3 regions of the Pseudomonas sp. BB438 genome follow, and region 2 is predicted to be linked to each of the others. Evidence: riboswitches for the same ligand, from Rfam matches in the RefSeq annotation. Region 2 holds a riboswitch; each other region holds the start of a gene.
What was found. Region 2 has a riboswitch for cobalamin ahead of AC1ZV1_RS04195 (TonB-dependent receptor domain-containing protein). Riboswitches for the same ligand answer to the same signal wherever they lie in the genome.
Positions count from the first base shown of each region.

Region 1 (10,415 bases), 140 kb from region 2:
GGCGGCGACGGTGGACTACCTGTTCGCCTTCGACGCCACCAGCGAGCTGGTCGACGACCACCAGTACCGCCTGCTGGCCGACGCCTACCTGCTGGACGACGACACCCGCGAGTTCATCCGCCAGCACAACCCCGAAGCCTTGCGCGACATCGCCGAACGCCTGGTGGAGGCACAGCAGCGCGGGTTGTGGGAAGAACCGGGTGAGTACCGCGAGACACTGGAAAACCTGCTGGTGGACAGCGAGGAGCAGTGAGGAATCGGACGCTCTCGCAGGATGGCGTGGAGCGATACCCACCAATCCGTCGACAGGTCAGCCCGAGAACAGGCCCAGCGCCGACGCGCCCAGCAGGACTAGCAGAGTCACTCCCGCTCCCCGCACCCACTGCGCTTCCATGCAGTAGGAGCGGGACAGCCCCGGCCGCGGATAACGCCCCAGCGTCAGCACCTTCACGATCGGCCAGCCCACGGCATACAGCGCAGGGCCGTACAAGGGTTCAAGCAAGGCGTCCAGCACGTCCCACATTCCGCAGCGCTCCCAGCATCGAGTCGATCAGAAAGTCGGCCCCCAGCGCAAAAACCATCGATACATCCATTCCTCTCTGAAGAGAAACAGATAAGCACTCAATAACGACGGTAGGGCATAGGACCAGCCTTCCGTCAGCCAGAACAGCGTAGCGGCCAACGCAAAGCTGGCCAGATAAAGGCCGCGGCACAGGGGCCGGGACAATACGTCGAGGAAAGGCTTGCTCCGACGGAGCAGGCAAAGAAACGTCACCAACATAAGCGGCGCTCCCAGCCCGGCGAGCGAAATGCCTGCTGCCAGCTCACCAGAAGCGAACTTCGCGGTGGCGGCCAGCATCAACGGTAACGCGAAGATCAGGCTGGCATATCCCATGAACGCCGTACGCACCAGGACTTTTCTGTTGCTCATCACATTGGCATCCCTGCTAACTCCCGGAGCAGATCATATCCTACAGGGGAAATCAGCCTCAGCTCCGGCGCAGCCGCTGCGCCGCGTTCAGCAGCAGCGCCTCGGTGCCGCTCCAGCCCAGGCAGCCGTCGGTGATCGAGACACCGTAGCGCAGCTCGCCGGACAGCGGCTGGCAGCCGTCGAACAGATGACTCTCCAACATCACGCCACGCAGCGAAGCATCGCCGGCCACACGCTGGTCGATGACACTGTCCAGCACTGCCGGCTGGCGCAGCGGGTCCTTGCCGCTGTTGGCGTGGCTGCAGTCCACCATGATGCTCGGGTCGAGGCCGAGCTTCTCCAGTCCCTGGCGAATCTGCTGCACGCTGGCTGCGTCGAAGTTCGGGCCGGCGTGACCGCCGCGCAGGACCAGATGGGTATCCGGGTTGCCCTGGGTCTGCACCAGCGACGGCCGCCCCTGCGCATCGATGCCGAAGTGCTGGTGCGGATGCGCTGCCGAGCGCATGGCGTCAGTGGCGATGCCGATGCTGCCGTCGGTGCCGTTCTTGAATCCCACCGGCAGGTCGAGACCGCTGACCATCTCGCGGTGCACCTGGGATTCACTGGTGCGCGCGCCGATGGCGGCCCAGCCCAGCAGGTCGTCGAAGTAACCGGCCACCAGCGGTTGCAGCAGTTCGGTGGCAATCGGCAAGCCGCGTTCGAGCATGCCCAGCATCAGCCGGCGCGACAGCTCCAGGCCGCCAGCCATGTCGCCAGTGCCGTCCAACTGCGGGTCGTAGACCAGGCCTTTCCAGCCGATGGTGGTACGCGGTTTCTCGACGTAGGCACGCATCACCAGCAGCAGCTGGTCGCTCACCTGCGGTGCGAGCTCGGCAAGGCGGTCGGCGTATTCGAGGGCGGCGACAGGGTCGTGCAGCGAGCAGGGGCCGATCACCACCAGCAGGCGCGGATCACGGCCATCGAGGACGGCGCGGATCGCCTCGCGGCCTTCGCGGACGCGGTGGGCCATGGCGGCGGACAGCGGCAGGCGCTGACGCAGTTCGGCGGGGCTCGGCAGCGGTTGTTCGCGGCGGCGAGCGGAGGGCAGCGGCAGGTCGAGGACTTCGGCGGTGGCTGCGTGTTCGGGACGGATCAGGGTGGAGGTGGTGGCATTCATCTGACTGGCATCCTTGGCCGGCGCGGTGGTCGTTCCGCGCTCGGCGCTCTATCTAAGTGTTCGTGGCAAGGCTCGTTGGGTGGCACGCAGCGCGCTGCTAAATCGCCAGTCGGAGTTGCGGTAATAGCGGTAATCAGTGGTGTAGGTAGTCATGTCTCGATCCTCTGTCTGAGCGTTTGGCTCGTTTCAATGCGTCAGGCCTTGTGGGCCGGAAAAACAAAAACCCCGGTCGGGTTGCCGACCGGGGTTTCATGAATCTGTCTGGTTGGCGACCCTGCTTGCTAGGGCGCCTGTGGGGTATCAGGCGCGCCTTTGGCTAAACCAATACCCATAGAAGAAATAGCCGGCAGCAGCGGCCAGGACCTGCGCACGAGCGACCACGGAGCCGATGGCTCCGAGACGGGCGAGGGACTGGATGGACAGGCTGGACGGCATGATGTTCTCCGTGGAAGTGGAGCCAAGTTACTGCATCGCGGAGCGCCGATCAATGACTTGAATCTATCGTTCCGATGGACATTGGTCGCACCTCCTGCACCCGGTTCGCTACCATGCACGGACGAACTCCGCAGGAAATCCCCATGAGCGCCCTTCCCCATTTCCCACTGGCAGCCGTTGTCGGCGCCGATGAGCTGAAGCTGGCCCTGTGCCTGGCAGCTATCGACCCCGCCATCGGCGGCGTGCTGATCGAAGGGCCGCGCGGCATGGCCAAATCCACCCTGGCGCGCGGCGTGGCCGACCTGCTGGACGGCGGACGCTTCGTCACCCTGCCACTGGGCGCGAGCGAGGAGCGCATCGTCGGCACCCTCGACCTGGACGCGGCGCTGGGCGAAGGCCGCGCGCAGTTCTCCCCCGGCGTGCTGGCCCATGCCCATGGCGGCGTGCTCTATGTGGATGAAGTGAACCTGTTGCCCGACCACCTCGTCGACCTGCTGCTCGACGTCGCTGCCAGCGGAGTCAACCTGATCGAGCGCGATGGTCTGTCGCACAGCCACCCGGCGCGCTTCGTGCTGATCGGCACCATGAACCCCGAGGAAGGCGAGCTGCGCCCGCAACTGCTGGATCGCTTCGGCCTGAAAGTGCAGCTGGAAGGAACGCCCGCACCGAGCGAGCGTGCCGAGATCGTCCGTCGCCGGCTGGCCTTCGATGCCGATCCGCAAGCGTTCCTCGCGCAATGGCAGGCCGCACAGCGGGCCCTGCAACACCGCTGCACTGACGCACGGCAGCAACTGGCCGCCATTGCCCTGGACGATGCTGCGCTGGACACCATCGCCGAGCGCTGCCATGAAGCCTGCGTCGACGGCCTGCGCGCCGACCTCGTCTGGCTGCGCGCAGCCCGCGCCCACGCCGCCTGGCGCGGCGCCCACACCATCGAGGCGGAGGACATCGATGCGGTCGAGCACTTCGCCCTCGCCCACCGCCGTCGTCATGCACCGCCGCAATCAACCACACCGCCGCAGTCGTCCTCCAGCCAGCCGCAGGCGCCCTCCAACGCGTCCAACGGCGAAGGCCAGTGGGGCGAACTGCCCGGCCAGAGCGTCGCCATGGGCGAGCGCCGGCAACTGACGGGCTGGCCAAAAAAGCCCTGAGCATCCGCCCGCGCCAGGCCCCGGGCGCGGATGCCAACCCCCGACCCGGCCAGTTCGCCGGCGGCCGCAGCGGCGCCCGTCAACAGGGCACGCATGGCCGTATCGACTGGCCCACCACCCTGCGCAAGGGTCGCCCGCAACGCCGTGCCGACCTGGCGCTGCTCGCTCGCAGTCGCAAGCCCGGCGAACTCTGGCTGGTGATCGTCGACGCGTCCGCCAGCACCCGCCGCCATGGCGCCCTCACCCAGGCCAAGGGGCTGCTGGCCGACACCTTCGAACAGGCCTATCGCCAACGTGCGCGTCTCGCCGTGCTGCACGCCACCGGCGCGCAACCGCGTTGGTTGTGGCAGGGCCAGAAAGCCTCAAGCCAACTGCAGGACTGGCTGGAGCAACTCGGCGCCGGCGGCGGCACTCCGCTGATCGAAGCGCTGGAACTGGCCCGTGACTGGTTGGGCAAGCGCCAGCGGCAGAAGCCGGGGGAACGCCAGCGCCTGCTGGTGCTGACCGACGGCCGCCTGCGCGACTGGCCAGCGCTGCAGCCGCTGAACTGCCCGACGCTGCTGGTGGATATCGAAGGCGGTGCGATCCGGCTGGGACGGGCCAGGAAGCTGGCGGATGAACTCGACGCCGAGTATCGGCCAGTCAGCGATGTGGCCATCACCGGTCGCTGATTTCACCGCCGCACGACACGAACTCGATCAAGGCTCTCCATTGCGCCCGTGCAGCAGAAACCCGGGCCGCTCGCTCAGGCGCTCGTAGTAGGCCGCCACGGCCGGCAGCTCCGGGCGCTGCATGGGCGTCAGGTGCCAGCGGTTCACCGACAGGCCGAGGACGACATCGGCGAGGCTGAAGCAGGCGCCGCTGACGAACGCGCCGGTGCGATCCAGCTGGCGGTCCAGCAGGGCCATGCAATGGTTCCACTGCGCCTCGCTCAGGGCAATGGCGGACGCGTCGGTATGGCTCGGGCTGTTGCGCACGCGGGCCATGAACACATAGCGCCAGGCGTTGTTCAATTCGGTGGCCTGCCAGCCCATCCACTGCTCCACCAGCGCCCGCTCGCGCGGCGCGCCGGGCAGCAATTCGCCCTGCGGATACTGGGTGGCGAGGTAGCTGCAGATGGCATTGGATTCCCAGAGCACGAAGTCGCCGTCGACGAGGACCGGCACCATGGCATTGGGGTTGAGTGCGATGAACTCCGCCGAAGCGGTGGAGCGGAAGCCGGTGCCCCAGTCTTCCCGCTCGTAGGGCAGATTCAGTTCGGCGCAGGTCCAGAGCACCTTGCGCACATTGATCGATGAAGCACGGCCGAGTATTCGCAACATGGTGTCACTCCCTGTGAAAACCGGGACCCAGCATAGAGGCTGGCGGGGCGGCGGAGAAGCGCGGTCTTGACGCAATCGCAAGCGTGCCCGCGAATCGTTGTGACGGTGTGAACACCTGCCGCGCCGGGCGTTCCGTCAATCGGCTGCGAGGGGCGCCAGCGCCTGCCAGAGTGACTCGACGCCGTCGAACTCCCGGTCCACCGCTGGCAATGCCGGCCGCCCCAGGATCAGTACCGGCACACCCCGTTCGCGGGCGACCTGCAGCTTCGGCTCGGTGGCCTGGCTGCCGCTGTTCTTGCTGACCAGCACATCCGTGCCCAGGCGAGTGAACAGCTCGCGCTCGCCCTCCAGGGTGAACGGTCCGCGCGCGCCGAGAACCTCCGCGCGCGCGTTGCCGGGCAGGCTCTGCAGGCATCGCACGGTCCAGTGTTGATGAGCGGGTATTTCGTCGAGGTGCTCCAAGGGCTCACGGCCCATCGTGAACAGCGGACAACGAAAGTCCTCCAGCGCTTCGATCAACGCTGGCCAGTTGGCCACCTCGCGCCAGTCGTCATCGGTGCCTGCCCGCCAGCCAGGACGACGCAGTGCCCAGCAGGGCACGCCAGCCAATTGCGCGGCACGGGCGGCGTTGGCGCTGATCTGCGCGGCGTAGGGATGAGTGGCGTCAAGCAGCAGGTCAAAACCGCGTTCACCGATGAAGGCCGCAAGGCCTTCCGCGCCACCGTATCCCCCCACGCGTACTTCGCAGGCGAGGTCGTCCGGCACCTTGCCCAGACCGGCCAGGCTGTACAGGTGTTGCGGCCCCAGGCGGCGCGCGATCGCCAGCGCCTCGCCGATGCCGCCCAGCAGAAGAACCCGTTTCATCGCACCTCCAGCGCCTCGCCCACCAGGTTGCCCTGGCGGTCGATGGCGAAGACGTCCAGCTGCACCGTGGCCGGCACGATGCGCCGGGCGAAGGCGAGTGCGCGGGCGCACACCGCATCGCCCAGGGCAATGCCCTCCGCGCGGCACAGCGCCAGCGCCTGCTGGCTGGTGTTGGCGTCGCGCATGCGCTGTTGCAGGTCAGATGACGCGCCGATGTCCGCCGCCCACTCGGCCAGTTGCGACAGGTCGATGCTGGAGTGGCGGCTGTGCAGATCCATGTGGCCGGCGGCGAGCTTGCTGATCTTGCCGAAGCCACCGCAGATACTGAAGCGCTCCACCGGCACCTTGCGCAGGTGCTTGAGCGCGGCGCCGACAAAGTCGCCCATCTCGATCAGCGCCGTGTCATCGAAACCGTAGCGACGGCGCATGGCATCCTCGCTGGCGTTGCCCGTGCAGGCGGCGAGATGGCGGAAGCCGTTGGCGCGGGCGACGTCGATGCCTTGCTGGATCGAGGCGATGTAGGCCGAGCAGGAGAACGGCCGGACGATGCCGGTGGTGCCGAGGATCGACAGCCCGCCGAGAATGCCCAGGCGCGGGTTCATGGTCTTCAGCGCCAGCTCGGCACCGCCCTCGACATGGATAGTGACGTCGAAGCCGCCGGCATAACCGCACTCGGCGGTCAGGGTGGCGAGGTTGTCGCGCATCATCTGCCGCGGTATCGGGTTGATCGCCGGCTCGCCCACCGCGAGCACCAGCCCCGGTTTGGTGACGGTGCCGACACCCTCTCCAGCGTAAAAACGCACGCCCGGCTCATCGCTCAAGGCGACGCGCGCGAAGACCAGCGCACCGTGGGTGACGTCCGGATCGTCGCCGGCATCCTTCAGCGTGCCCGCTTCGGCACCACCGGCGGTCAGCCTGCAGAACTCCAGGCGCAGGGTCGCGCTGCGCTCCTTCGGCAAGGCGATCTGCGCGGCGTCCAGCGCGTCACCGGTCAGCAGCAGGCGCGCCGCCGCCAGACTGGTAGCCGTGGCGCAGCTGCCGGTGGTATAGCCGCTGCGCAGCGGGCGGGGCTCTTCGGGCGTTTCTTCACGCATGGGCGTCACGCATCGTCAGTCGACCAAGGGCTTGCGCACGTCCAGCAGCGTGATCGGCAACGCCGCGCGCCAGGTGTCGAAGCCGCCCAGCGGCTGGGCCTGGGACACCGACAGGCGGGTCAGCTCGCCACCAACGCGGGCACGCCAGCTCAGTAGCATGGACTCGCTTTGCAAGGTGACGGCGTTGGCCACCAGCCGGCCGCCGGGCTTGAGTTGCTCCCAGCACTGCTCGAACACGCCGGGCAGGGTCACGCCGCCGCCGATGAAGATTGCATCGGGGCGCTCCAGCCCGTGCAGTGCCTCCGGCGCGGCGCCGCAGACCAGTTGCAGCGCCGGCACGCCGAGGGCGTCGCGGTTGAAGCGGATATGTGCCTGGCGACCGTCGTTGGCTTCGATGGCCAGCGTGCGGCAGCTCGGATGCGCGCGCATCCACTCGATCCCGATGGAGCCGCAGCCGGCGCCGACGTCCCAGAGCAGCTCGCCGGGCTTGGGCGCCAGCCGCGCCAGGGTCACGGCCCGGACATCGCGCTTGGTCAGTTGGCCGTCATGGCGGTAGGCGTCGTCTGGCAGGCCGATGGTCAGGGGCAGGCGAACGGCATCCGCGCCAGCCACGCAGTGCACCGCCACCAGGTTCAGCGCAGCGGCCTCGCCCAGCGACCAGTCGCTGGCCAGCCCGTCGATGCGGCGCTCCGCCTCGCCGCCCAGGTGCTCCAGCACGCTGAGGCGGCTCGCGGCGAACCCCCGTTCGCGCAGCAGCGCAGCGATAGCCGCCGGGCTATCGCCGTCACTACTGAGGATCAGCAGCTTCACGCCGTCGTGGATCTGCGCATGCAGTGCGGCCAATGGGCGCGCCACCAGCGACAGCAACGTGCAGTCCTGCAACGCCCAGCCCATCCGCGCCGCCGCCAGGGAGGCGGAGGACGGCGCGCAAAGCACGCGCATTTCCTCGGACGGAATCTGACGAGCCAGGCTCGCACCGACGCCGAACAACATCGGGTCGCCACTGGCCAGCACGCAGGTCGGCTCGCCGCGCCGGCGCAGCACCGGCTCCAGGCTGAACGGGCTTGGCCAGGCCTGGCGGCGAGCGCCCAGGCAATGCGGCAGCAACTCCAGCTGGCGTGGCGCGCCAATCACGTCGCTGGCGGCAAGCAGGGCGCGACGTGCAGCCTTGCCGAGGCCGGCATAGCCGTCCTCGCCGATGCCGACGATGGTCAGCCAGGGCGTCATGAAAATTCCTCGAGGGTGCGACGATCGATCCGACGGGCAGGCTTTTCCTGCCTTCGGGCAAAGCAGGCATAATACCCGCTTCGTCGGTGCTCGTAGGACGCTTCGCCTTTCGCGGTGAGGTTTCCCAGAGCCGAAGAGGGAACACGGTTAAGCCGTGGCTGCCCCCGCAACTGTAAGCAGCGAGTCCGCGCAATGCGGCGATACGAGAACAGCGTTCCGTGTCGCCGGTCAGGCCACTGGGTAACCGGGAAGGCCGCGCCGGATGAGGACCTGCCAGCCAGGAGACCTGCCGACGAAACCAGTCGCGTGTGCAGACATCGAGCGGGGTGTATCGGTGTCGTGAAGTCCCTTTTGGGGGATTCGCAGGTCACCGCGACCCAGCCCTGGTGACCTCAGTGCACGACACTTCCGCTTTGCCCGTCCGTCCGCATGCCTGCCCCGGCCTGCTGCGCATCGTGGCCTCCCGCGATGGCGGCATCTGCCGTATCAAGCTGCCCTGTGGGCAACTCGACGCCAGCGCCGCGCGCGCCATCGCCCTGGCCGCCGAGCGGCATGCCGACAGTGTGCTGGAAGCGACCAACCGCGCCAACCTGCAGATTCGTGGCGTGCATGCCGGGACCGAGAATTCGCTGAGCCGCGAACTGCTGGCCGCCGGCCTCGGCCCGCGGGAACTGGCGTCGGACGATGTGCGCAACCTGCTGGTCAGCCCCGCGCTGGGCCTGGATGCTTGCACCGCCCTCGACGCGAGCCCGCTGGCCCATCAACTGCTCGACCTGCTGGAAAGCACCCCGCGCTTCCATGGCCTGTCACCCAAGTTCGGCATCCAGCTGGACGCGGGGGAGGCATTGGCGATGCTGGACCACCCCAACGATCTCTGGCTGTCCGCCATGTCCGACGACGCGGCACCGCTGTTCGCCTTCGGCCTGGCTGGCTGTCCACCGCAACGCGAGGGCGATCGTTCCGCCCTTGGCGCCGTAACCGCCGAGCAGGTGCCGCTGCTGGTGGAAAGCCTGCTGCACCTGTTCCTCGATCTCGCCGGCGATGGCCAGACGCGCATGCGCCACTTGCGCGAGATGCTGCGTGACGACGTGCTGCTGGAACGGCTGCAGCAACGCCTGCCCTTCCAACTGCAACTCGGGCTGGCTGTGGATAACTGGCGACGTCCTGCACCGCAGGCGTTCGGCCATCTCGGGATTGCGCCCCAGCGCCAGCCGGAGCGCGCCATGGTCGGTGCGGGATTCGTCCTCGGGCGACTCGACAGCACCACGCTGTTCGGCCTGGCCGATCTCGCCGAGCGCTTCAGTGGCGGGCAGCTGCGCCTGACGCCCTGGCAGAGCCTGATTCTCCCTGACGTGGCGCAGGCCGACGCCGCCGTCGCGCTCGGCGCCCTGGCCAACCTCGGCCTGCTGATCGATGCGGCCCAGCCGCTGTCGCGCCTCGTCGCCTGCAGCGGCTCCAGCGGTTGCGCGCGCGGGCTGGCCGACACCAAGGCCGACGCCCTGCGCCTGGCCGAACGCCTGCGCCACGCGCCGCCTGCCGGCGTACACCTGTGTGGCTGCCCGCGCTCCTGCGCCGCCGCCCACGTCGCTCCCCACACCCTGCTGGCCGTCGCCGACGGCCGCTACGACCTGTTCCGTCGCGCCGATGGCGTGGCCGGCTTCGGCCTGCCGCTGGCGCGCAACCTTTCCCTCGAGGCCGCCGGCGATCTGCTGGCCGCCCCCGGAGCCTCCACTGATGCTTGATTACATTCGCGACGGCCAGGCGATCTACCGCCAATCCTTCGCCACCATCCGCGCCGAAGCCGACCTGTCCGGCATCCCTGCCGACCTCGAGAAACTCGCCGTGCGGGTGATCCACGCCTGCGGGATGGTCGACGTCGTGCAGGACCTGCGCTTCTCCGAGGGCGCCGGAGCCATCGGCCGCGCCGCACTGGCCGCCGGCGCACCGATCCTCTGCGACGCACGGATGGTCGCCGAGGGCATCACCCGCGCCCGCCTGCCGGCGCACAACGAGGTGATCTGTACCCTCAACGACCCGGACGTCCCGGCGCTCGCCCGCGAGCTGGGTAACACCCGCTCGGCGGTGGCGCTGGAGCACTGGCGCGAACACCTGGAAGGCAGCGTGGTGGTGATCGGCAACGCGCCGACCGCCCTCTTCTACCTGCTGGAAATGCTCGATGCCGGTGCACCGAAACCGGCACTGATCCTCGGCTTCCCGGTGGGCTTCGTCGGCGCC
Region 1 covers NZ_CM170001.1:717,270-727,684, reverse strand. The annotation lists gene cobN (cobaltochelatase subunit CobN) at 1-253, shown strand, start outside; gene AC1ZV1_RS03535 (hypothetical protein) at 311-523, opposite strand; gene AC1ZV1_RS03530 (hypothetical protein) at 551-931, opposite strand; gene AC1ZV1_RS03525 (3-deoxy-7-phosphoheptulonate synthase) at 990-2,087, opposite strand; gene AC1ZV1_RS03520 (hypothetical protein) at 2,388-2,522, opposite strand; gene AC1ZV1_RS03515 (magnesium chelatase ATPase subunit I) at 2,666-3,673, shown strand; gene AC1ZV1_RS03510 (vWA domain-containing protein) at 3,655-4,344, shown strand; gene AC1ZV1_RS03505 (glutathione S-transferase family protein) at 4,372-4,995, opposite strand; gene AC1ZV1_RS03500 (cobalt-precorrin-6A reductase) at 5,131-5,859, opposite strand; gene AC1ZV1_RS03495 (cobalt-precorrin-5B (C(1))-methyltransferase) at 5,856-6,953, opposite strand; gene cbiE (precorrin-6y C5,15-methyltransferase (decarboxylating) subunit CbiE) at 6,969-8,180, opposite strand; cobalamin riboswitch at 8,248-8,488, shown strand; gene cobG (precorrin-3B synthase) at 8,567-9,922, shown strand; gene AC1ZV1_RS03480 (precorrin-8X methylmutase) at 9,915-10,415, shown strand, end outside.
Region 1: another riboswitch for cobalamin. It lies ahead of cobG (precorrin-3B synthase); the one in region 2 lies ahead of AC1ZV1_RS04195 (TonB-dependent receptor domain-containing protein).

Region 2 (10,415 bases):
CCGCCGCGAGGACTGGGCATGACGCTGGACAGCATCCGCCACTGGGTGTTCGACATGGACGGCACCCTGACCCTGGCCGTGCACGATTTCCCGTCGATCAAGCGGGCCCTGGGGATTCCCCAGGAGCACGACATCCTCACCCACCTGGCTGCGCTGCCGGAGGACGAGGCGGCGGCCAAGCATGCCTGGCTGCTGGAGCACGAGCGCGAACTGGCGGTGGCTTCCACCGCCGCACCGGGTGCCGTTGAACTGGTGCGCGCGCTGCATGGCGCCGGCTATCGCCTGGGCATCCTCACCCGCAATGCCCACGAGCTGGCGCTGATCACGCTGGCGGCGATTGGTATCGGTGATTGCTTCCTGACCGAGGATGTTCTCGGCCGTGGCGAGGCCGATCCCAAGCCCAGCCCGGACGGCCTGCTGCGTCTCGCCGCGCGCTGGGACGTGGCGCCGCAGCGGATGCTGATGGTCGGCGACTACCGCTTCGACCTCTACTGCGCCCGCGCCGCGGGTGCGCACAGCGCGCTGGTGAACCTCACCGAGAACCCTTGGCCGGAGCTGACCGACTGGCACGCGCAGGACTGCGCGGAGCTCGGGCGGATGGCGGGGCTTCTGGGCTGAGTCCGCTGCCGTGCGGGTTCGCGAGCAAGCTCGCTCCTGCGACGAGCAGCGCGGTCTGTCGGTGTAATTCGAACCTGTAGGAGCGAGCTTGCTCGCGAATAGCCCGCGCACCGATGCTCCCTGTAGGAGCGCCCCATGGGCCGCTCCTACAGGGGAAATGCCGATGTGGCCTTACAGCTCCGGCGTCCAGGTCACCGCCAGCAGCGCGGTGCGGCCGGGTTCCTGGTAGGGGCGGGCTTCGCCGAAGTAGTCGGTGGGGCTGGTCGGGCGCAGGTAGTCGCCCAGGGTGTAGTCGCGGTCCAGGACGTTATCCAGCTTCAGGTCGACGCGAATCTCGCTGCTGGCCAGCCAACTGGTGCGCAGGTCGAGCACGCCGTAGCCGGACAGCTCGCGGGTGTTGGCCGCGTCGTCGTAGCGCTGGCTGACCGCGCGCCAGGTGCCACCGACGCCGAAGACGCCGAACTGGCGGTCGAGGTCCAGGCTCAGGGTACGGCGCGCGCGGTACGGCAGAGTATGGCCGGTGTCGCGGTCGCGCGGGTCGATCAGGCTCAGGCCGAGCGCGGCCTGCCAGCCGAGCACGTCGCGGGCGACGCTGGCCTCGAAGCCATCGATGCGCGCCTTGTTGATGTTCTCCGGCTGATTGCTGTTGCTGTCCCAGGCAATCATGTCGTCGATCTCGGTGCGGTACAGCGAGGCCTCCAGGTGCGTGCCTTCGATGTCGCCGCGCCATTGCAGCTCGTAGGTCTTCGAGGTCTCGGCCTTGAGGTCCGGGTTGCTCGCGCCGGGGTAGTAGAGGTCGCTGAAGGTCGGTGCGCGGAAGCCCTCGCCGTAGCTGGCGATCCAGGTCTGGTTGTCGCCCACCGGCAGGCTGAAGGCGGCGTTCCAGCTGTTCTGGCTGCCGTAGGCCTGGTTGTTGTCATGGCGGATGCCCAGCTCGGTGCCGAAACTGTCGCCCTTGAAACTGTGCTGGGCGAAGAAGGCACGGTTGCTGCGCTGGTCGTCGGCGAACGCGGTGGTGCCGTCGACCTGGTCTTCGTACCAGTCGGCGCCCAGGGCCAACTGGTTGGCGTCGTCCAGCTGCAGGCGGTTGATCCAGCTCGCCGAATGGCGGGTGGTTTCCAGCGTGCCGTTGTTCCAGCTGTCGGCAGCGCCCACGGCCTTGTTGCGGTCGAAGCTGCGACCCAGTTCCAGGCGGCTGTTCCAGATTTTCGTGATCTGGCCGTCGAGGTAGGCGCTGTAGCTGCTGACGCGAAATTCGTCGCGGGGCGAACCCGGCTCGAAATTGTAGGCGTCGTCGTATTCGTTCTTGCCGCGCTGGTCGTTGAGGTTCAGGCCGGCCTTCCAGTCCTCGCTGAAGCGATGGTCCAGGTTCAGGTGCACGGCCTTGTTGCGCTGGGCATCGTGGTCGTTGTCGGCGCCGACGTTGTCACTGGTGCGGTCCCAGCCCTGGCTTTCGTCGAGGCTGCCGCCGAGGTTGTAGCGGGTCTGCGCGTCACCGCCGGAGAGGTTCAGGCTGCGCTCGAAGGTGCCGTGGCTGCCGGCGGCCAGGCGCACTTCGGGGTGCAGGCCGGCTTCGCCGCGGCGGGTGAAGATCTGGATGACCCCGCCGATGGCGTCGGCGCCGTACAGGGCTGAGCGCGGGCCGCGGGTCACTTCGACGCGCTCGATGCTGTCGATGCTCAGGTAGTCCAGGCGGGCGATGCCGCTGCTGGCCGAGGCGATGCGCTGGCCGTCCACCAGGACCAGGGTCTGCGCGGTGCTGGCGCCACGCACGGAGTAGGAGACCACGCCGCCGGAGCTGCCCATCTGCACGCCGGGCACGCGGGCGAGCAGGGCGGGGACACTGCGCACCTGCAGGCGTTCGATGTCGGCGCGGGTGAACACGCTGTTGGCCGAGGTGGCCTCGGCGCGCGGCTGGGCCTGGCGGGCGGAAGTGATCACCTGGTCGGAGAGCGTGTAGATGTCGCCAGCGGCGAAGGCCATGCCGGGCAGCAGGCTGGTGGCCAGGGCGAGTCGGGTCAGTTTCATGGAGCGTCCTCAAAAGCGGTCGGATGACTTTCGAGGAGGGCGTGGCAAGGGCGGCAGGCCGCACTTGACGGTGCGGCCCTCCGCAACACCTGTCGGGGCGTGTCGAGGGCGGTCTCCGGGCTGCCGACGTCACATCGCCGCCTTCCCACATTCGTGCAGTGGCTCATGGCGATGCTGCACGCCCGCAGGGAGTGCGTCGGTTACCGTTGCGGGGGCAGCGCAGGTCTTTCACCTGCTTCCCGTTACCTCGAACGAAAACGGGCGCACCTTAGTCGGTGCGCCCGTTGCTGGCAATACTCCGGGGGAGGGATGCGCCGATCGGTCTCAGCGGTTGCCGAGGGCCTCCAGGCGCGCCTTCACCGAGGCTTCGATGCCGGCGGCGTCCAGGCCGCACTCCGCAAGCATCTGCGCAGGCTTGGCGTGCTCGACGTAGTAGTCCGGCAGGCCCAGGTGCAGGATCGGCTGCTGGAGGTTCTCGCGAGCGAGGAATTCGCTGACGGCGGCGCCGGCGCCACCCATCACCGAGTTCTCCTCGATGGTCACCAGCAACTCGTGGCTGGCGGCCAGCTGGCGCACCAGTGCCTCGTCCAGCGGCTTGACGAAGCGCATGTCGGCGACCGTGGCGTCGAACTGCTCGGCCACTTTCAGCGCTTCGGCCAGCTGCACGCCGAACACCAGGAAGGCGACCTTGCCGGCCGTGCCTTCACGGCGCACCACGCCCTTGCCGATCTCGACCGATTCCAGCGCTGCCTCGATGGGGGCGTTGGGGCCAGTGCCGCGCGGGTAGCGCACCGCCGCCGGGCCTTCGAAGTGATGGCCGGTGGTCAGCAGCTTGCGCAGTTCGTTCTCGTCGCTGGGCGTCATCACCAGCATGCCGGGGATGCAGCGCAGGTAGGAGAGGTCGAAGCTGCCGGCGTGGGTCGGGCCGTCTTCGCCCACCAGACCGGCGCGGTCGATGGCGAACAGCACGTCGAGGTTCTGCACCGCGACGTCGTGGATCAACTGGTCGTAGCCGCGCTGCAGGAAGGTGGAGTAGATCGCCACCACCGGCTTGGCGCCGTCACAGGCCATGCCGGCCGCCAGGGTCACGGCGTGCTGCTCGGCGATGGCGACGTCGAAGTAGCGGTCGGGGAACCTGTCGGCGAAGGCGACCAGGTCGGAGCCTTCCTTCATCGCCGGGGTTATACCGACCAGGCGCGGGTCCTGGGCAGCCATGTCGCACAGCCACTGGCCGAACACACTGGAGTACTTCGGCCCGCCGGCCTTCTTCGGCACGGCGTGGGCGGGGGCGCCTTCGGGTTCGAGCTTGGTGATGGCGTGGTAGCCGATCGGATCGATCTCGGCGGGGCCGAAGCCCTTGCCCTTCTTGGTCACCACGTGAAGGAACTGCGGGCCCTTGAGGTCACGCATGTTGCGCAGGGTGGCGATCAGGGTCGGCAGGTCGTGGCCGTCGATGGGGCCGATGTAGTTCCAGCCCAGTTCCTCGAAGAGCGTGCCGGGGACCAGCATGCCCTTGGCGTATTCCTCGGTGCGGCGGGCGATCTCCCAGGCGCCGGGCAGGCGCGAGAGCACTTTCTTGCTGCCTTCGCGCATGCTGCTGTAGGTGCGGCTGGAGAGGATCTTGGCCAGGTAGTTGGACAGGCCGCCGACATTGTTCGAGATCGACATGTCGTTGTCGTTGAGGATCACCAGCATGTCGGCCTTGACCTCCGACGCGTGGTTGAGCGCCTCGAAGGCCATGCCGGCAGTCAGTGCGCCGTCGCCGATCACCGCGACCGACTTGCGCCCGGAGCCCTGCATGCGTGCCGCGATGGCCATGCCGAGGGCGGCGCTGATGGAGGTGCTGGAGTGACCGACGCCGAAGGTGTCGTACTCGCTCTCCGAGCGGCGCGGGAAGGCGGCCAGGCCGTCCTTCTGGCGCAGGCTGCCCATGCGCTCGCGGCGACCGGTGAGGATCTTGTGCGGGTAGGCCTGGTGGCCCACATCCCACACCAGACGGTCATCCGGGGTGTCGAAGACGTAGTGCAGGGCGACTGTCAGTTCGATGACGCCCAGGCCCGCGCCGAAGTGGCCGCCGGTCTGGCCGACGCTGTACAGCAGGTACTGGCGCAGTTCGTCAGCGAGCGTCAGCAGCTCCGCTTCGCCCAGCCGGCGCAGCTCGACCGGCGTGCTGGCGCGGTCGAGCAGGGGCGTGGCAGGGCGCTCGCGGGGAATCTCGTGAAACGTCGTGGGCATCAGGCTGATCGTTATGAGAAGGCAAAGATGCGGAAGTTTACCCGAAGCTCCGGATTGGCCCAAGCAACGTGGGGCCAATCCTTCGGACGACCGGATGGTCGGGTTGGGGGCGCAGGGCTGTGCCGAAATCGTCGCCGCCACCGGCGATTGCGCGCAAGCGGTGCAGGGTGCGAGGCGCCATGGTAGACAGGATCACCGACCGGCGGCGGATTGCCGCAGCTTTTTCAGCACTCGAGGAGAATGGCGTGACCCGAATGAGCCTGGATGAATTGCGCGACTTGTCGGTGGCGATCCTGCGCCACAACGGCTTCAGTGAACCCCACGTGCAGGCGGTGACCGACACCGTGCTGGCCGGCGAGCGCGATGGCTGCACGTCCCACGGCGTGTGGCGGCTGCTGGGCTGCATTCACACCGTGCGTGCCGGCAAGGTCGTGCCCGATGCCGTGCCGGAGCTGTCCGAGCCTGCGCCCGCGCTGGTGCGCGTGGATGCCAAGGGCGGTTTCTCCCAGTGCGCGTTCGACCTCGGTCTGCCGACGCTGGCAGAGAAGGCCCGCAGCCAGGGCCTGGCCGCGTTGGCGATCAACCACTGCGTGCATTTCTCGGCGTTATGGGTGGAAATCGAACGGATCACCGCCCAGGGCCTGGTCGCGCTGGCAGTCACGCCGGCGCAGGCCTATGTGGCACCAGCCGGTGGAACCCGGCCATTGTTCGGGACCAACCCCATCGCCTTCGGTTGGCCGCGCGGTGAAAACGATCCATATGTCTTCGACTTCGCCACCACGGTGGTGGCGCGCGGGGAAATCCAGCTGCACGAGCGCGAGGGCAAGTCGATCCCGCTGGGCTGGGGCATCGACGCCCAGGGCAACCCCAGCACCGACCCGAGCGCCGTGCTCGACGGCGCCATGCTGACCTTCGGCGGGCACAAGGGCTCGGCGCTGGCGACCATGGTCGAGCTGATTGCCGGGCCGCTGATCGGCGACCTGACCAGTGCGGAGTCCTCGGTGTTCGACGAGGGGACGAAATCCTCGCCGCACCATGGCGAGCTGCTGATCGCGCTGGACCCGGCACGCTTCCTTGGCGCGGACGCCCCGCAGCACCTGGCGCGAGCGGAGACGCTGTTCGAATCCATCGTCGACATGGGCGCGCGGCTGCCGTCCCAGCGGCGCTTCGCGGCGCGCCGGCGCAGCCTCGTCGAGGGCGTGGAAATCAGCGATTCGCTGTATGCCGATCTGCGCAAGCTGCTGGAATGACACGAGCACACGCTGCTCGCGATCCCGCGGAGGGCGTGCTCCTACAGGTTTGCTCGGTGCCTGGGCTCAAGAATAAATGGGCATAAAAAAGCCCCGGCACAAGGCCGGGGCTGAGCATCGGCGCGGGACTGGCCGACAGTTCACTCCCGCGCCGACGAACTTTCAGCGAGTGACCGCGCCGCGCGTCGTCTCGCCATCCACCAGCCGCGCGATGCCCAGCGGGTTGGCGTCCTTCAGCGCATCAGGCAGCAGCGCGTCGGGGTAGTTCTGGTAGCACACCGGGCGCAGGAAGCGATCGATGGCCAGGCTGCCGACCGAGGTGCCGCGCGCATCCGAGGTTGCCGGATAGGGGCCGCCGTGGACCATCGCATCGCAGACCTCCACGCCGGTCGGGTAGCCGTTGATCAGCAGGCGCCCGGCCTTGCGCTCAAGCACCGGCACCAGCGCGGCGAAGCGTGACAGGTCCTCGGCTTCGGCGATCAGCGTGGCTGTGAGCTGGCCATGCAGGCCGTCCAGCGCGCGGCGCAGTTCGGCTTCATCGGCGACCTCGACGATGAGGGTGGTCGGGCCAAAGACTTCCTCCTGCAGCAGCTCCTCGCCTGCCAGCAGCAATTCGGCCTTGGCCTGGAACAGTTGCGGCAGCGCCTGGTTGCCCTCCTGCGCCTGGCCGGCGAGGTGTCGCACGGCGGGATGGGCGAGCAGACGGGCAATGCCTTTCTCGTAGCTCTTCAGGGTGCCGGCGTTGAGCATGGTCTGTGCTGGGCGCTGACCGATCTCGGTGATCAGGTTGGCGACGAACAGGCTGAACGCCGGCGAGGCGATGCCGATCACCAGGCCCGGATTGGTGCAGAACTGGCCGCAGCCCATGACCACGGAGTCCGCCAGCTCGCGGGCGACCCTCTCGCCACGCGCTTGCAGCGCGGTGGGCAACACCAGCACCGGGTTGATGCTGCTCATTTCGGCAAATACCGGAATCGGCTGCGGGCGCGCAGCGGCCAGGTCGCACAGCGCACGACCACCCTTGAGCGAGCCGGTGAAGCCGACTGCCTGGATTGCCGGGTGCTTCACCAGCGGTTCGCCGACGCCGGCGCCGTAGATCATGTTGAACACGCCGGCCGGCATGCCGGTGGCCTCGGCCGCGCGGGTGATGGCCTCGCCGACGAACTCGGCGGTGGCCATGTGGCCGCTGTGGGCCTTGACCACCACCGGGCAGCCGGCGGCCAGTGCGGCGGCGGTGTCGCCACCGGCGGTGGAGAAGGCCAGCGGGAAGTTGCTGGCACCGAACACGGCGACCGGGCCGACGCCGGTGCGGTACTGGCGCAGGTCCGGGCGTGGCAGCGGTTGGCGCTCGGGCAGCGCGCTGTCGATGCGCGCGCCGAGGAAGTCGCCACGGCGCAGGACCTTGGCGAACAGGCGCATTTGATTAGCAGTGCGGCCGCGTTCTCCCTGGATGCGCGCGGCAGGTAGCGCGGTTTCGCGGCAGACGGTGGCGATGAAGTCGTCGCCGAGGGCTTCCAGTTCAGTAGCGATGGCGTCGAGGAACTGCGCACGGCGTTCCGGTGACAGTGTGCTGTAGGCCGGAAAGGCGGCTTCGGCGGCGCGGGCGGCCGCGTCGACTTCGGCCTCGGTGGCCTGGAGGAATTCGCGGGGCAGGGCTTCGCCGGTGCTGGCGTCGAGACTCTGCAGACGGATGGTGCCGGCGCCGACGCGCTGGCCGGCGATGAAGTTCTGGGCGGTCATGAGATGGGTTCCATCGTCTCGGTGGGCTTTGTGCGGGAGCGAGAGCCCCTCTCCCTAACCCTCTCCCTGAAGGGAGAGGGAACTGGGCCGGCAGGATGCGTTGCCGCGTGCCTCTCCTGCTACCTATGCATCAGGAGAGCAGCGGAGCGTCATCTCGCTCGGATACTCCCTCTCCCTTCAGGGAGAGGGCGGGGGAGAGGGTTGTCCCGGACACTCGATACAACTCGAGTCAAAGCCCCACATCCGGCAGCTTCGGTCGGTTCGCCAGCGCCTTGGCCATGATCTTTTCCACGTGCTCGCGATCAGCGCCCTGCAGCGCCAGGCGCGGCGGACGGGTGAGGGCGGTGCCGCGGCCGGCGATCTCTTCGCAGAGCTTGATGCACTGCACCAGGTCCGGGCGGGCGTCGAGGTGAAGGATCGGCATCAGCCATTCGTAGATCGGCATGGCCTCTTCGTAGCGACCAGCCTTGCACAGGCGGAAGATGGTCTCGCCTTCCTGCGGGAAGACGTTGGACATGCCGGAGATCCAGCCCTCGGCGCCTACCGCGATGCTCTCCAGAACCACGTCGTCGAGGCCGGCGAAGAGGATGAAGCGGTCGCCCACTTCATTGCGCACGTCGATGAAGCGGCGGGTGTCGCCGGAGCTGTCCTTGAAGCAGACGATGTTCTCGCAGTCGGCCAGGGAGATGAGGATGTCCGGGGTGACGTCGTTCTTGTAGATCGGCGGGTTGTTGTAGACCATCACCGGCAGGTCGGTGCTGGTGGCCACGCTGCGGAAGTGCGCGGCAGTCTCGTGGGGCTTGGAGGAGTAGACCAGCGCGGGCATCACCATGATGCCGTCGACGCCGACCTTCTGCACCGCCTTGGCTACCTGGGAGGCGCCATGGCTGGTGAACTCGGCGATGCCGCAGATCACCGGTACGCGGCCGCCGGAGGCGTCCTTGGCGACTTCGGTGACGGCCATCTTTTCCTCAATGGACAGCGAGGTGTTCTCGCCGACGCTACCGCACACCACCAGACCCGAGACGCCGTCGCGCACCAGGTTGGAGATCACCGTGTGGGTGGCTTCCAGGTTGACCGAGAAATCGTCGTTGAACTGAGTGGTCACCGCGGGGAACACGCCACTCCAATTGACCTTCTTGCTCATGTTTGTCTCCACTTGTCGTATTTCGTATACGAAACGTCTGAAGGAAATCCCCCAGCATTTCGTCGTCGGGTGCCGCTACGCGGCGAATCAGGGTTGAAAGGGGGAAATCAGTAGCCGTTCGGCCAGGTGTCCGAGAGTCGATAGCCTTCGGGCCACGGATCGGACGGATCGAGCAGATGCTGGTGGGTACCGGTGATCCAGGCACGACCGGAAATGCACGGGTGGATCGCGGGTTTGCCGCCGACGCTGGTGAGGCCGTCGATGCGGCAGTGGAATCTGGAATCGATGATCGAATGGCCGACGAAGCGCTCGCCGTCCTTCAGCTGGCCCTTGGCATGCAGCACCGCCATGCGCGCCGAGCAGCCGGTGCCGCAGGGCGAGCGGTCGATCTTGCCGGGACGGATGACCACCGCGTTGCGGCCGTGCAGCACGCCGTCGACACGCTCGACCGGAGCGGTCAGCTGGCAGAAGGAGATATGCGCCCAGTCGTGGTTTTCCGGGTGCTTGAAGCCCAGCTGCTGGTTCGCCGCCCGAGTGATCTTCAGGCCGGTGGCGACCAGGTCGGCAGCCTCCGAGGCGTGCAGGGTGAAGCCGAGGGCGTGGGCGTCGGCGAGCACGAAGCTGTCGCCGCCATAGGCGGTATCCACCTGCAGCGAGCCCAGGCCTTCCACTTCGATCCAGGCGTCGAGCTGGTCGGCGAAGGAGGGCAGGTTGCGCACTTCCACGCGCTGTACCTTGCCGTCCTTGCAGTCGGCCACGACTTCGATCAGACCGCCGGGGGCTTCCAGGGTCAGGCGCGTCTGCGGCTCCTGCATCGGCAGGATGCCGCTGTCGAGCAGCACGGTGCTGACGCACAGCGAGTTGGAGCCGGACATGGGCGGCACGTCGGCGGGCTCCATGATGATCCAGGCCATCTGCGCGCGTGGGTCCTTCGGCGGCACCAACAGGTTCACGTGGCGGAACACGCCGCCGCGCGGCTCGTTGAGGACGAAGTTGCGCAGTACGTTGTCGCTGGCGATGAAGCGCGACTGCGCCCACACGGTGTCGCCCGGCGGCGGGGCGACGCCGCCGACGATGACGTCGCCGACCTCGCCTTCGGCGTGGCAGCTGACCACATGGATGATCTTGCTCGAACGCATGTCTGTCTCCTGGTTCCGTGCCCGGTCGCCCTCTCCCCAGCCCTCTCCCTGAAGGGAGAGTGGGCAGGCTGTGCCGGCTGATGCCTTGGTTTCTTCCTGCTCCGCTCAGTCCCCTCTCCCGCTTGCGGGACAGGGTTAGGGAGAGGGGCTCTTGTCTGTCAGTTCACCGAGCGGAGGAATTCCGCCGTCTCCGCCCGCTGCGGGTTGACGATCACCTGGTCCGGCGTGCCGATCTCGTGCACCAGCCCGTCGCGGAAG
Region 2 covers NZ_CM170001.1:860,471-870,885, forward strand. The annotation lists gene tesB (acyl-CoA thioesterase II) at 1-22, shown strand, start outside; gene AC1ZV1_RS04190 (HAD family hydrolase) at 19-618, shown strand; gene AC1ZV1_RS04195 (TonB-dependent receptor domain-containing protein) at 790-2,646, opposite strand; cobalamin riboswitch at 2,753-2,929, opposite strand; gene dxs (1-deoxy-D-xylulose-5-phosphate synthase) at 2,971-4,881, opposite strand; gene AC1ZV1_RS04205 (Ldh family oxidoreductase) at 5,136-6,131, shown strand; gene AC1ZV1_RS04210 (aldehyde dehydrogenase (NADP(+))) at 6,294-7,871, opposite strand; gene AC1ZV1_RS04215 (dihydrodipicolinate synthase family protein) at 8,101-9,018, opposite strand; gene AC1ZV1_RS04220 (trans-3-hydroxy-L-proline dehydratase) at 9,126-10,157, opposite strand; gene AC1ZV1_RS04225 (amino acid ABC transporter ATP-binding protein) at 10,316-10,415, opposite strand, start outside.

Region 3 (10,415 bases), 730 kb from region 2:
TCGATCTTCGCGCTGCTGCTGGGCGTGCTGCTGAACTATCTGGTGCCCGAGAAGGTATTCACCTGGGTGACCTCCATCGCCACCTTCGGTGCGATCTGGACCTGGGCGATGATCTTGCTGGCGCAGCTGAAGTTCCGCCGTGGCCTCTCCGCCGCCGAAGCCGGCACGCTGCAGTTCAAGATGTGGCTGTACCCGCTCAGTTCCTACCTCGCCATGGCGTTCCTGGTGCTGGTGGTGGTGTTGATGGCCTTCTTCGAGGACACCCGCATCGCGCTGTACATCGGCCCGGCGTTCCTGGTGCTGCTGACGGTGCTGTACTACGCGCTGAACCTTGCTCCCAAAGCCGAGCAGGGTGGTGCCGCCAGCCGCGCCTGATGGGCGGTTGAGTGAATGAGAAAAGGGCCTCTTCGGAGGCCCTTTTTCTTTTCGTACCGCGTCAGGCGGTGGGCAGGCTGCCGGCCATGCGGGTCAGGCTGCGATCGAACTCGGTGATTTCCAGCTGCAGGCCGAGCGGGCGTTTCTCGATGAGCGTGGCGAGGGTCTGTTCGGCAGTGGCGAACAGGGTGTCGACGATGCGCTGGCGTAGCTCCTCCGGGCGGCCGGGGGCGATGCGGATCCGGATGTTGATGAAGGCTTCGTTGTGCTTGTTCGCACCCACCTGGTAGTCCCCGATGGCGCGGGCGAAGGTGCGCAGGCCGTTGATGGGGAACACGCCCATGGCTTGGGCTGCCTGGTGGAGTTTCCGGGGAAGGTCGAGTGGGTCGAGGTCGTCGGTGAGGTTGGCGGTGTAGTCGATGGTGATGTGGGGCATGGCGGCGCAGTCCAGCGTCAGTGGTGACGGCCATCCTAGGGCGATGGGCTCGCTGGGGATATGCGGGTGACTACGTATTCGATGGCGCTGAACTGTGGGACGGGCGGGGAGGCTAGCCCATGCCCGCGATCCGTCGGCAGGGCCGACGTGTTGCTTCAGCCTGGGTATTTAAGCGCCGCTTCGGCGTGCGCGCGGACTTCCTGTTTCGCCCCCTCGGGCGAGTCACTTTTCCAAACGCCGAAAAGTAACCAAAAGGCTTGCCCCCGGACATCCGGTTTTTCGCCCAGGCGAAAAATTCCCTCGTTGAAACGAAGTTTCAGGGGCACGCTGCGAAGGGCCGTCCCTAGCCCATCGCAGCTCTCGCGACATCCATGTCGCTCAACCCCTGAAACTCCGCTTCAACGAGGCCTCCTGAACGGGGCATTCGGAGTGTGCGGATATTTCTCTGGAAGACCTTAAGAGCCAGAGCGGCGCATTGGCTCTTCGTAGGATCGAGGGGGACGCCTAGTTCTTGCTCGCGAACCGCATGGCACGGAGCCCTCCTGTAGGAGCGGACCTTGTCCGCGATCGGAGTTTCTATCCCCACTGAAATCACGGCGAGGCACGAACGTAGGATGGTGTGGAGCGAAGCGATACCCATCAACTCCCCTACGCCGCCAGCTTCGTAGGGCGCATAACGCGCCAGCGTTATCCGCCGCGGTGGCATCGGCGGATAACCCGTTCCGGGTTATGCGCCCTACCAGATATAGCGTCAGGCCGCCAGCAACGGCGGCATCGGGCAATCCAGGATATCCGCCACCGCGCGCATCAGCTCCGCCTCGCCGGTGCTGATGCGACCGTCGTGCTCGATGCAGCGCGCCAGTGCCTTGAGCAGTTGCGGCTTCTGCAGCGGGCGCAGTTGCTCCAGCTTCTTCAGGGCGCCTTCCAGATCACGCAGGCTGCCTTCCGCCGGCAAGGGTCGAGGCGGGAAGGGCAGGCCGCTCCAGGCATCGGCGAAGGCCTGCTCGGTCTCCATGTCGCCGGCCTCGCCGACGCGGGCGAGCAAGGCCAGCAATGTCGCGGATGCTTCGGCAAGCTCGGCCAACGCCACGTTGCCGATCTTTCCGCGGCCCGGCTGCAGGTTGCGCTCGACGATGCGCAGCAGGGTCCATTCCAGCAGCTTCACCTTGCCATCCAGCTTGATCAGCAGCGCCATGTTCTCGCGCAGGGCGAGGAAGGCCTGGGTGTCCAGCTGCTTGAGCGCCGGCATCGCCAGGTCCAGCAGCGGCAGGCGCTGGCCGGGGTCGAGCCGCAGCAGCGATTCTTCGAGCAGGTCCAGTTGCAGCGCCAGGCTCAGGTTCAGGCGCTGCTTGACCGCTTCCAGCTGGCGCGCGCGCAGGCCGGGCTCGCTGTCCAGCAGCAGGCCGTAGATCAGTGCCTCGGCGCCCTCGGTGTCGTGGGCGGCGCGTTGCAGGCGCTCGTCCAGGCGCTGCAGGGTGCTGCGGGCTTCCTGCAGATGGGCGACGGTCGGCGCACCGACGGCGGCCACCGCGACGTCCACGGCGCTGGGCTGGTAAGGCTGGCCGGTGACGACGGCGCTCCAGGCGTCCTTGTTCATCAGCGCCACGTCCAGGCGTGGTTCGAATGCCGGGTAGCGGCCGTCCCAGCCCGGATCGACGCGGCGGATGCGGTCCTTCAGCGGTGGGTGGGTGTCGAACCAGCTGCTGCCCACGCCGTCGCCGAAGTACATGTGGCTGAATTCGGCCGCGCGCGGCGCGCTGAGCAGGGCGCCCAGCGGATTGCCGCCGATCTTCTTGAGCGCGCCGGCGATGGTCGAGGGATCGCGGGTGAACTGCACCGCCGAGGCGTCGGCCAGGTACTCGCGCTGGCGGCTCACCGACGCCTTGATCAACTGGCCGAAGAAGGTGCCGACATAGCCCAGCACATAGAGCACCAAACCTGCGCCGATCACCAGCAGCACCACGCTGCCGCCACCGTTCTTGTCGTTGCTGCTGCTCCGGCTGCTGATACGGATGCCGGTGCTGGTGTCGCTCCAGCCGCGCAGCAGCATGCCGCCAATCAACCCGAGCAGGAGCATGCCGTGCAGCAGGGCGGTCAGCCGCGTATTGAGCCGCATGTCGCCGTGGTGGATATGGCTGAATTCGTGGGCGATCACACCCTGCAATTCGTTGCGGTCGAGCTGCTCGATGGCGCCACGGGTGATGCCGATCACTGCGTCGCGTGGGGTCAGTCCGGCGGCAAAGGCGTTGATCGAGCCATCTTCCAGTACGTACACCGGCGGCACCGGCGAGCCGGACGCCAGGGCCATTTCCTCGACGACATTGAGCAGGCGGCGCTCGTCGGCATTACCGGCGCTGAGGTTGAGCAGGCGGCCGCCCAGGCTCTCGGCGACCACCTTGCCGCCGGCGCTCAGTTGCACCTGCTTGTACAGCGCACCGAGGACGACCACGCCGATGATCACGGCGGCCACCGACAGGTAGAGCTCCGGATCGGGCAACGACGCGCGCGAGGTGACGTGCAGCGCCGGTTCGCCCAGGTGACGCCAGAGCCAGCCCAGCGCGAGGCTGGTGATGGTGACCAGGCAGACCACGGCGACGGTCAGCAGCAGGACCAGGCGCCCGGTCTGCTTGCGGGCGCGGTCCTGGTGTTCGAAGAAGTTCATCTTCGTTCAGGTCAGAAGGCGACTTTCGGCGCGGCCTGGATGTCCTTGCTGTCCTCGAACTGCAGCAGGCTGGCGTCCTTGCTGTGACCGTAGGTGGTGGCCAGGACGTTGGCGGGGAACGACTGGCGATAGGTGTTGTACTCCATCACCGCGTCGTTGTACGCCTGGCGGGCAAAGGCGACCTTGTTCTCGGTGCTCGACAGCTCCTCGCTGACCTGCTGCAGGTTCTGCGAGGCCTTGAGGTCCGGGTAGGCTTCCAGGGTCACGTTCAGGCGACCCATGGCACTGCCCAGGGCGTTCTCGGCGGCGGCCAGTTGCGCCATGCGGCCGGCGTCGCCGGGTTGTTCGGACGCGGCCTTCAGACCGGCGACCGCAGCATTGCGCGCAGCGATGACCGCTTCGAGGGTCTCGCGCTCGTGCTTGAGGTAGGCCTTGGCGGTTTCCACCAGGTTGGGGATCAGGTCGTAGCGGCGCTTGAGCTGCACTTCGATCTGCGCGAAAGCGTTCTGGTAGCGGTTGCGCAGCGCCACCAGACGGTTGAACACGCTGATCAGCAGGAAGATGACGCCAGCAATGATGGCAAGGGTAATGATCGAGGAAACGCTCATGGGATGTCCTTATCGGCAGGCGAATGTGGCCCGATGATAGCGGAAAGCCGGCCGAGTGTTGCGCAGCTTCTCACGTCTTGCTTCGCCGGTTCGTCGGCAGTGTTACGGAGCGTTTCTGCATGAAAAAGGGCCTCACTGGAGACCCTTTTCCGGGGCGACATGAATCAGCGATTCAGGTACTCGGCGGTGGACACCAGGTCGGCGTAGGCGAATGCCAGGGATGCCATGTAGGCCGCGTGCACCTGGGCGGCCGGTACCTTCACGCCGTTGAACTCCAGGTCCAGGGTGGCGCAGGCGTCGTGCAGCACGGTCACCGGGTAGCCGAAGTCGGCAGCGGCGCGCACCGCACCATCCACGCACATGTGGCTCATGTGACCGACCACCACCAGCGACTCCACGCCGTGCTGGTCGAGGATGGCCTTCAGGTCGGTGTCGCGGAAGGCGTTGACGAAGTGCTTGAGCACCACCGGCTCGCCGGGCAGATTGGCGACCTTGCCGTGGATCTTCGCGCCGTCGCTGCCGGGAGCGAAGAACGGGGCGTCGGCGCTGTCGAACTCGTGGCGCACGTGCACCACCAGGTCACCGCGTTCGCGGAAGGCGGCCAGCACCTTGGCGGCCTGGTCGGCGGCGGCTTCGATGCCGACCAGCGGCCACTTGCCGGAAGGGAAGTAGTCGTTCTGGATATCCACTAGGATGAGCGCTTGCTTGGCCATTTCCGAATTCCTTATTGAGTGGTGAGGAAGTGCGACCAGTATGGTTTGCCGCGCGCCGCGCGGGGATCAGGCGGAACGACAATAACCGGGGGAAAACTGACAATGGCTGTGGAACGGAGCGTCGTCGAGATCGGGTTGCTGCTCTATCCCGGTGTGCAGACGGCGGCGCTGCACGGGCTGACCGATCTGTTCGCCGTGGCCGAGCGCGTCGCCGGCGAAGAGGCCGCGCAGCAGTTGCCGGCGCTGCGCGTCAGCCACTGGTCCGGTGAGGACGGCGGCGAGCCCCGCCGCGTGTTCGACACGCATCCAGGCGTCGACAGCCGGCTGGTCGCCGTGCTTGTCCCGCCGTCGCTGTTCGGGCTGCCCGACGCCGCCCCGTTGCGCAACCTCACCGACTGGCTAGCGGCGCGCCATGGCGAGGGCGCCATCGTCGGTTCGGTGTGCATCGGCGGCCTGCTGGTGGCCGAAGCCGGGCTGCTCGACGGGCGCAGTGCCACCGCCCACTGGAGCGGCGCCGAGGCCTTCGCCAAACGCTTCCCGCGCGTACGTCTGGAAGCGCACAAGCCCATGGTGGACGACGGCGACCTGATCACTTCCGCCGGGCTGATGGCCTGGTCGGAGCTGGGCCTGCGCATCGTCGACCGCCTGCTCGGCCCGAGCGTCGCCAACCGCACCGCGCGTTTCCTGGTGGTGGAACACAGCGACAGCGCGCAGCAATGCGGCAGCAACTTCGCGCCGCTGCTGGGGCATGGCGACGCCGCCATCCTCAAGGTGCAGCACTGGCTGCAGGGCAACGGCGCGGTGGACGTCAGCCTGACCGCCATGGCCATCCAGGCCGGCCTGGAGGAGCGCACCTTCCTGCGCCGCTTCCGCGCGGCCACCGGGCTCAAGCCCACCGAGTACTGTCAGCACCTGCGGGTTGGCAAGGCGCGCGAGCTGCTGGAGTTCACCAATGGCACGGTGGACCACATCGCCTACACGGTCGGCTACCTCGATCCGGGCTCGTTCCGCAGCACCTTCCGCAAGATCACCGGGATGGCGCCGAGCGACTATCGCAAGCGCTTTGGGGCAAAGCCGAACGACCTTGCCGGCAGGGGTTGATCAGATCCAGCGGTCGTTTTCCGCCGTGCGCTCGCCGCCCTCATCGCCGGTGTTCAGCACGCCGCGCGGTTCGATCAGCATCAGTTGCACCTCCCGTTCGGCATACGGCTTGTGCTCCACGCCGCGGGGGACCACGTACAGCTCGCCGGCGCGCAGGGTCAGCGGGCCGTCGCGGAAGTCGATGCGCAGCTCGCCGTCCAGCACGATGAAGGCCTCGTCGGTGTCGGCGTGGCTGTGCCAGACGAAATCGCCCAGCAGTTTCACCACCTTGAACTGGTAGTCGTTCATCTCGGCGATCACGCGCGGTTGCCAGGTCTCAGTGATGCGGCCGAGCTTGTCCTGCAGGTTGATCGATTGGCGCTGGGTCACGGTGTCTTTCTCCTTGGAAATGGAGTCCTGACACTACGGTTGACCTGACCGACGGTCTTGCAGGAATTTGCGCTTCGATTGCCGCCGCATTGACCTCATCGGGTTGCCGGCCCCGTCCTTGACGCAGACAATCGGCCCTTGGTCCGTCAGAAAGGAGGTGCCGATCCATGGCGCAGAACATCTACGACAACCCTGAATTCTTCGCGGCCTACGCCCAGCTGCCACGCTCGCAGCACGGGCTGGACGGCGCGCCGGAATGGGCCGCGCTGCGTGCCCTGTTGCCGCCGCTGGAGGGCCTCGACGTGGTCGATCTCGGCTGCGGTTACGGCGGGTTCTGCCGCTATGCGGCGGAGCAGGGCGCCCGCACCGTGAGTGGGCTGGACGTCTCGCAGAAGATGCTCGACCGCGCGCGGGAAACCACCGAGGCCGCGCAGGTCAGTTACTTCCACGCCGACCTCGACCAGCTCGAACTGCCCACCGCAGCCTTCGACCTGGCCTACAGTTCGCTGGTCCTGCATTACCTCGAAGACCTGCCGCACTTCTTCCGCAACGTGCACGACGCGCTGCGCCCCGGTGGCAGCCTGGTGTTCTCCATCGAGCACCCGATCTACATGGCCTCGCTGGCGCCTGGCTGGATCGTCGATGCCAACGGTCGCCGCTGCTGGCCGGTGGACCACTACCAGGACGAGGGCGAGCGTCGCACCGACTGGCTGGCCAAGGGCGTGCTCAAGTACCACCGCACCCTCGGCAGCGTCCTCAATGCGGTGATTGGCTCGGGGCTGAGCGTGCGCCATGTCGAGGACTGGGGGCCCAGCGCCGGGCAGGTGCAGGCCGATCCGGCACTCGCCGAGGAGCGCGAGCGTCCCATGTTGCTGTTGGTCGCCGCGCAGCGCTGAGGTGTGAAAAGCGGGTGACTATGCTCAGAACATTGCGTTCGTTTTGCCCGGAGATCGCCATGTCCACGCCCGCTCCCATCGCCCGCCCCAGTGTCATTCCCTGCCTGCGTTACCGCGACGCGCCCCAGGCTATCGACTGGCTGTGCGCGACCTTCGGTTTTCAGCGGCAACTGGTGGTCGCCGACGAGCACGGCGGCATCGCCCACGCCCAACTGGCGCTGGCCGACGGCAGCGGGCTGGTGATGCTCGGGTCGCTGCACGACAACGAATACGGCCGGCTGATGCGCCAGCCCGACGAGGTCGGCGGCTGTACCCAGAGCATCTACCTGGTGGTGAAGGACGCCGAGGTGCCGTACCGCGCGGCCGTGGACGCCGGGGCGCAGATCGTCATCGACATCAAGGACGAGGACTACGGCGGCCAGGGCTTCACCTGCCGTGATCCGGAGGGGCACATCTGGAGCTTCGGCACCTACGATCCCTGGCACTGATGCCGCGCGTTCGCGCCTCCTCCGCAACATCCTGCCCAAGCCCCGCGCTTGACGCTTTCGGGCGCTCGGTGTTCAGATGCGCCCCGTTTCAGGTGCCCCCCGCCGCCGTGCGTGGGGTGAAACGGGAAGCCGGTGCGTCGCCCTCGTGCGATCAGTCCGGCGCTGCCCCCGCAACGGTAAGCGAGCGGAGCATCCAGTAGGCCACTGTGCACCAGCATGGGAAGGCGGATGCCCCAGGACCCTCGCAAGCCCGGAGACCGGCCTGGAACCTGTTTGGCAAACCCGCGGTGGGCGGGCGTGAGCCGGTTCCCGGGGCGCGCTCGTTCCGGGTGTCGCTGCGCCGCCTGCGAAATCCCGATTTCGAGGCGATCACCTTGCATTTCTCCCTGTCACCCAAACTCCCGTTACAGAACCGGCGTGCCCTGCGCTGGATGCCTGTTCTCCCCCTGTGCGCCCTCAGCGCGCAACTGGTCGCGGCGCCGCTCGACCTGGCCGACGAAGTCGTCAGCGCGCCTTCGGTGGAATCCAACACTGTCGCCGACATGGCCCGCTACGGCAGCAAGCTGGAGGTCATCGACCGCGAGCAGATCGAGCGCGCCGGCCCCAGCGCCGACATCACGCGCGTGCTGCAGATGTATGTACCCGGCCTGTTCGTCGCGCCGAAGAACGGGCCGTTCGACTACGGCACCTACTCGCTGCTGGGCGGACGCAACGACGACACGCTGATCCTGCTGGACGGCGTGCGCCTGAACAACCGCCTCTACGGCGGCATCTACATCGACACCCTGCCGACTACCGCGGTGGAGCGCATCGAAGTGCTCAAGGGCGGCCAGGGCCTGCTGTTCGGCACCCAGGCGGTGTCCGGCGTGATCAACATCGTCACCCGCAGCGCCCGCAGCCGCGAAGCGTCCGGTGAGGCGAACCTCGGCCTGGACACCTTCAAGGGGCGCAGCGGCGATGCCCGCGCCGAAAAGATCGTGCAGAACGGCCTGGGCGACCTCGGCCTGATGGCCTACGTCAGCCACAACCGCTCCGACGGCTACCAGCCGTTCCGCGACCGCGACATGACCGACACGGTGAGCGACAAGCGCCGCTCCTATGACGTCAATGTGTTCGGTGCCAAGGCTATCCAGGCCATCGGCGATGCCTCGCGCCTGGAGCTGTTCTACCAGTACGCCGACGCCGAGCTGGATTTCGCCCGCCCGACGTCCAACCACCACACCAGCAACAACCGCGTGCAGCAGATCGCCACGGCCACCTTCCAGCAGAGCGTCAGCGACGACTTCAGCTGGTTCGCCAAGACCCACATCAACGACTGGGACACCCGCTACGACCGCGTCTACAACCTGCAGGGCGGCGGCACCCAGGTGCTCAACCACAACGACTACTGGGGCTTCACCGACTGGGGGGCGCAGCTCGAAGGCAAGGCCAGGCTTGCGGGCGGTCACGAGCTGGTCTTCGGCAATGACAGCCAGTGGTACAAGGGCCAGGACGATGTGCTGATCATCGACAACGACAAGGCCGAATCCCACGCGCTCTACGCCCAGCTGCGGCCGAACATCGAGGCGCTGCCTGACTGGCACCCGAGCCTGGGTGTGCGCCGCGAGGAAATTTCCGGCGGCGAAGGCGCCACCGTGTGGATGCTCACCTCGCTCTATGACCTCACGCAGCAGCTCAAGCTGCGCGGCCAGTTCGGCACGGCCTTCAAGCTGCCCACCGCCGAGCAACTGTTCGTCAACGAGCCGGGCGACGAAGTCGGCAACCGCGACCTCAAGCCCGAACGCAGCCGCAACGCCGAGCTGGGCCTGGACTACACCGGCGAGCTGTTCGAGCAGCCCTGGAGCGGCAGCGTCACCCTGTTCCGCCGCGAGATCACCGACCTCATCACCCTGGCGGGCGACCAGTGGGTGAACGGCAACGGCGAGATCACCGTGCGCGGCGTGGAAGCCAACGGCCAGTGGCAGGTTGGCCGGCACTGGCAGCTCTCCGCCGACGCCACGCGCAATCGGGTGGACAGCCGCGAAGGCGTGACGGTGAACAACATCCCGCACTTCTTTGCCCGCCTGCGCCTGGGCTATGACGACAGCCTCTGGGGCGCCGGCCTGGCCACGCGCTACGTCGGCTCCATCGTCAGCGCGCAGGACGACGACTACGGCCACTACACCGTGCTTGACGGCGATGCCTATCGCTACCTCGACGCCGCCCGCGCACACCGCCTGAGCCTCCTGCTGGAGAACCTGCTGGACCGCGACTACGCCACCGGCCGCACCAGCAACGGTATCCGCCAGGTCGACAACCTCGGCCGGCCGCGTACCGCCGAACTGCGCTACACCTTCAGCTTCTGATGAAGGCCATCCTGCTGGTCGGCCCGCTGGCCGGTGCCCAGGGCGAGCGCCTGCACCGCGAGGTGGCGGCGCGCTTCGCCGGTGTCGAATGCATCGACACCGGCGAAGGTTTCGATGCGTTGTGGGCGCGGGTGCGTGAGCTTCTGGCCGAGGATCGCGAGCTGCTGCTGGTGGACCTGGAACCCACCGCTGACGGCGCCTACCTCGACTGGTTGCGCGCCGAGTTGGCCGGGCTGCTCGAGGACGCTCCGCTGGCGCCGCCGCCGAAGGTCACGGCGTCGGCGCTCGGCCGGCGCGGGCTGGATGTGGCGGCGGTGCTGGCGGCGATTGGCGATCCGGCGCAACAGCTGGAGTGCCAGGGTGTCGGTGAGGTGCCTTCGCAGCCGGACTGGTCCGCGCCGCCGCCGCACCGGCATCACCTG
Region 3 covers NZ_CM170001.1:1,590,370-1,600,784, forward strand. The annotation lists gene AC1ZV1_RS07405 (amino acid permease) at 1-375, shown strand, start outside; gene AC1ZV1_RS07410 (hypothetical protein) at 437-811, opposite strand; gene AC1ZV1_RS07415 (M48 family metallopeptidase) at 1,563-3,473, opposite strand; gene AC1ZV1_RS07420 (LemA family protein) at 3,485-4,081, opposite strand; gene AC1ZV1_RS07425 (cysteine hydrolase family protein) at 4,246-4,794, opposite strand; gene AC1ZV1_RS07430 (GlxA family transcriptional regulator) at 4,897-5,895, shown strand; gene AC1ZV1_RS07435 (cupin domain-containing protein) at 5,896-6,264, opposite strand; gene AC1ZV1_RS07440 (class I SAM-dependent methyltransferase) at 6,432-7,160, shown strand; gene AC1ZV1_RS07445 (VOC family protein) at 7,220-7,648, shown strand; cobalamin riboswitch at 7,722-7,928, shown strand; gene AC1ZV1_RS07450 (TonB-dependent receptor plug domain-containing protein) at 8,080-9,993, shown strand; gene AC1ZV1_RS07455 ((2Fe-2S) ferredoxin domain-containing protein) at 9,993-10,415, shown strand, end outside.
Region 3: another riboswitch for cobalamin. It lies ahead of AC1ZV1_RS07450 (TonB-dependent receptor plug domain-containing protein); the one in region 2 lies ahead of AC1ZV1_RS04195 (TonB-dependent receptor domain-containing protein).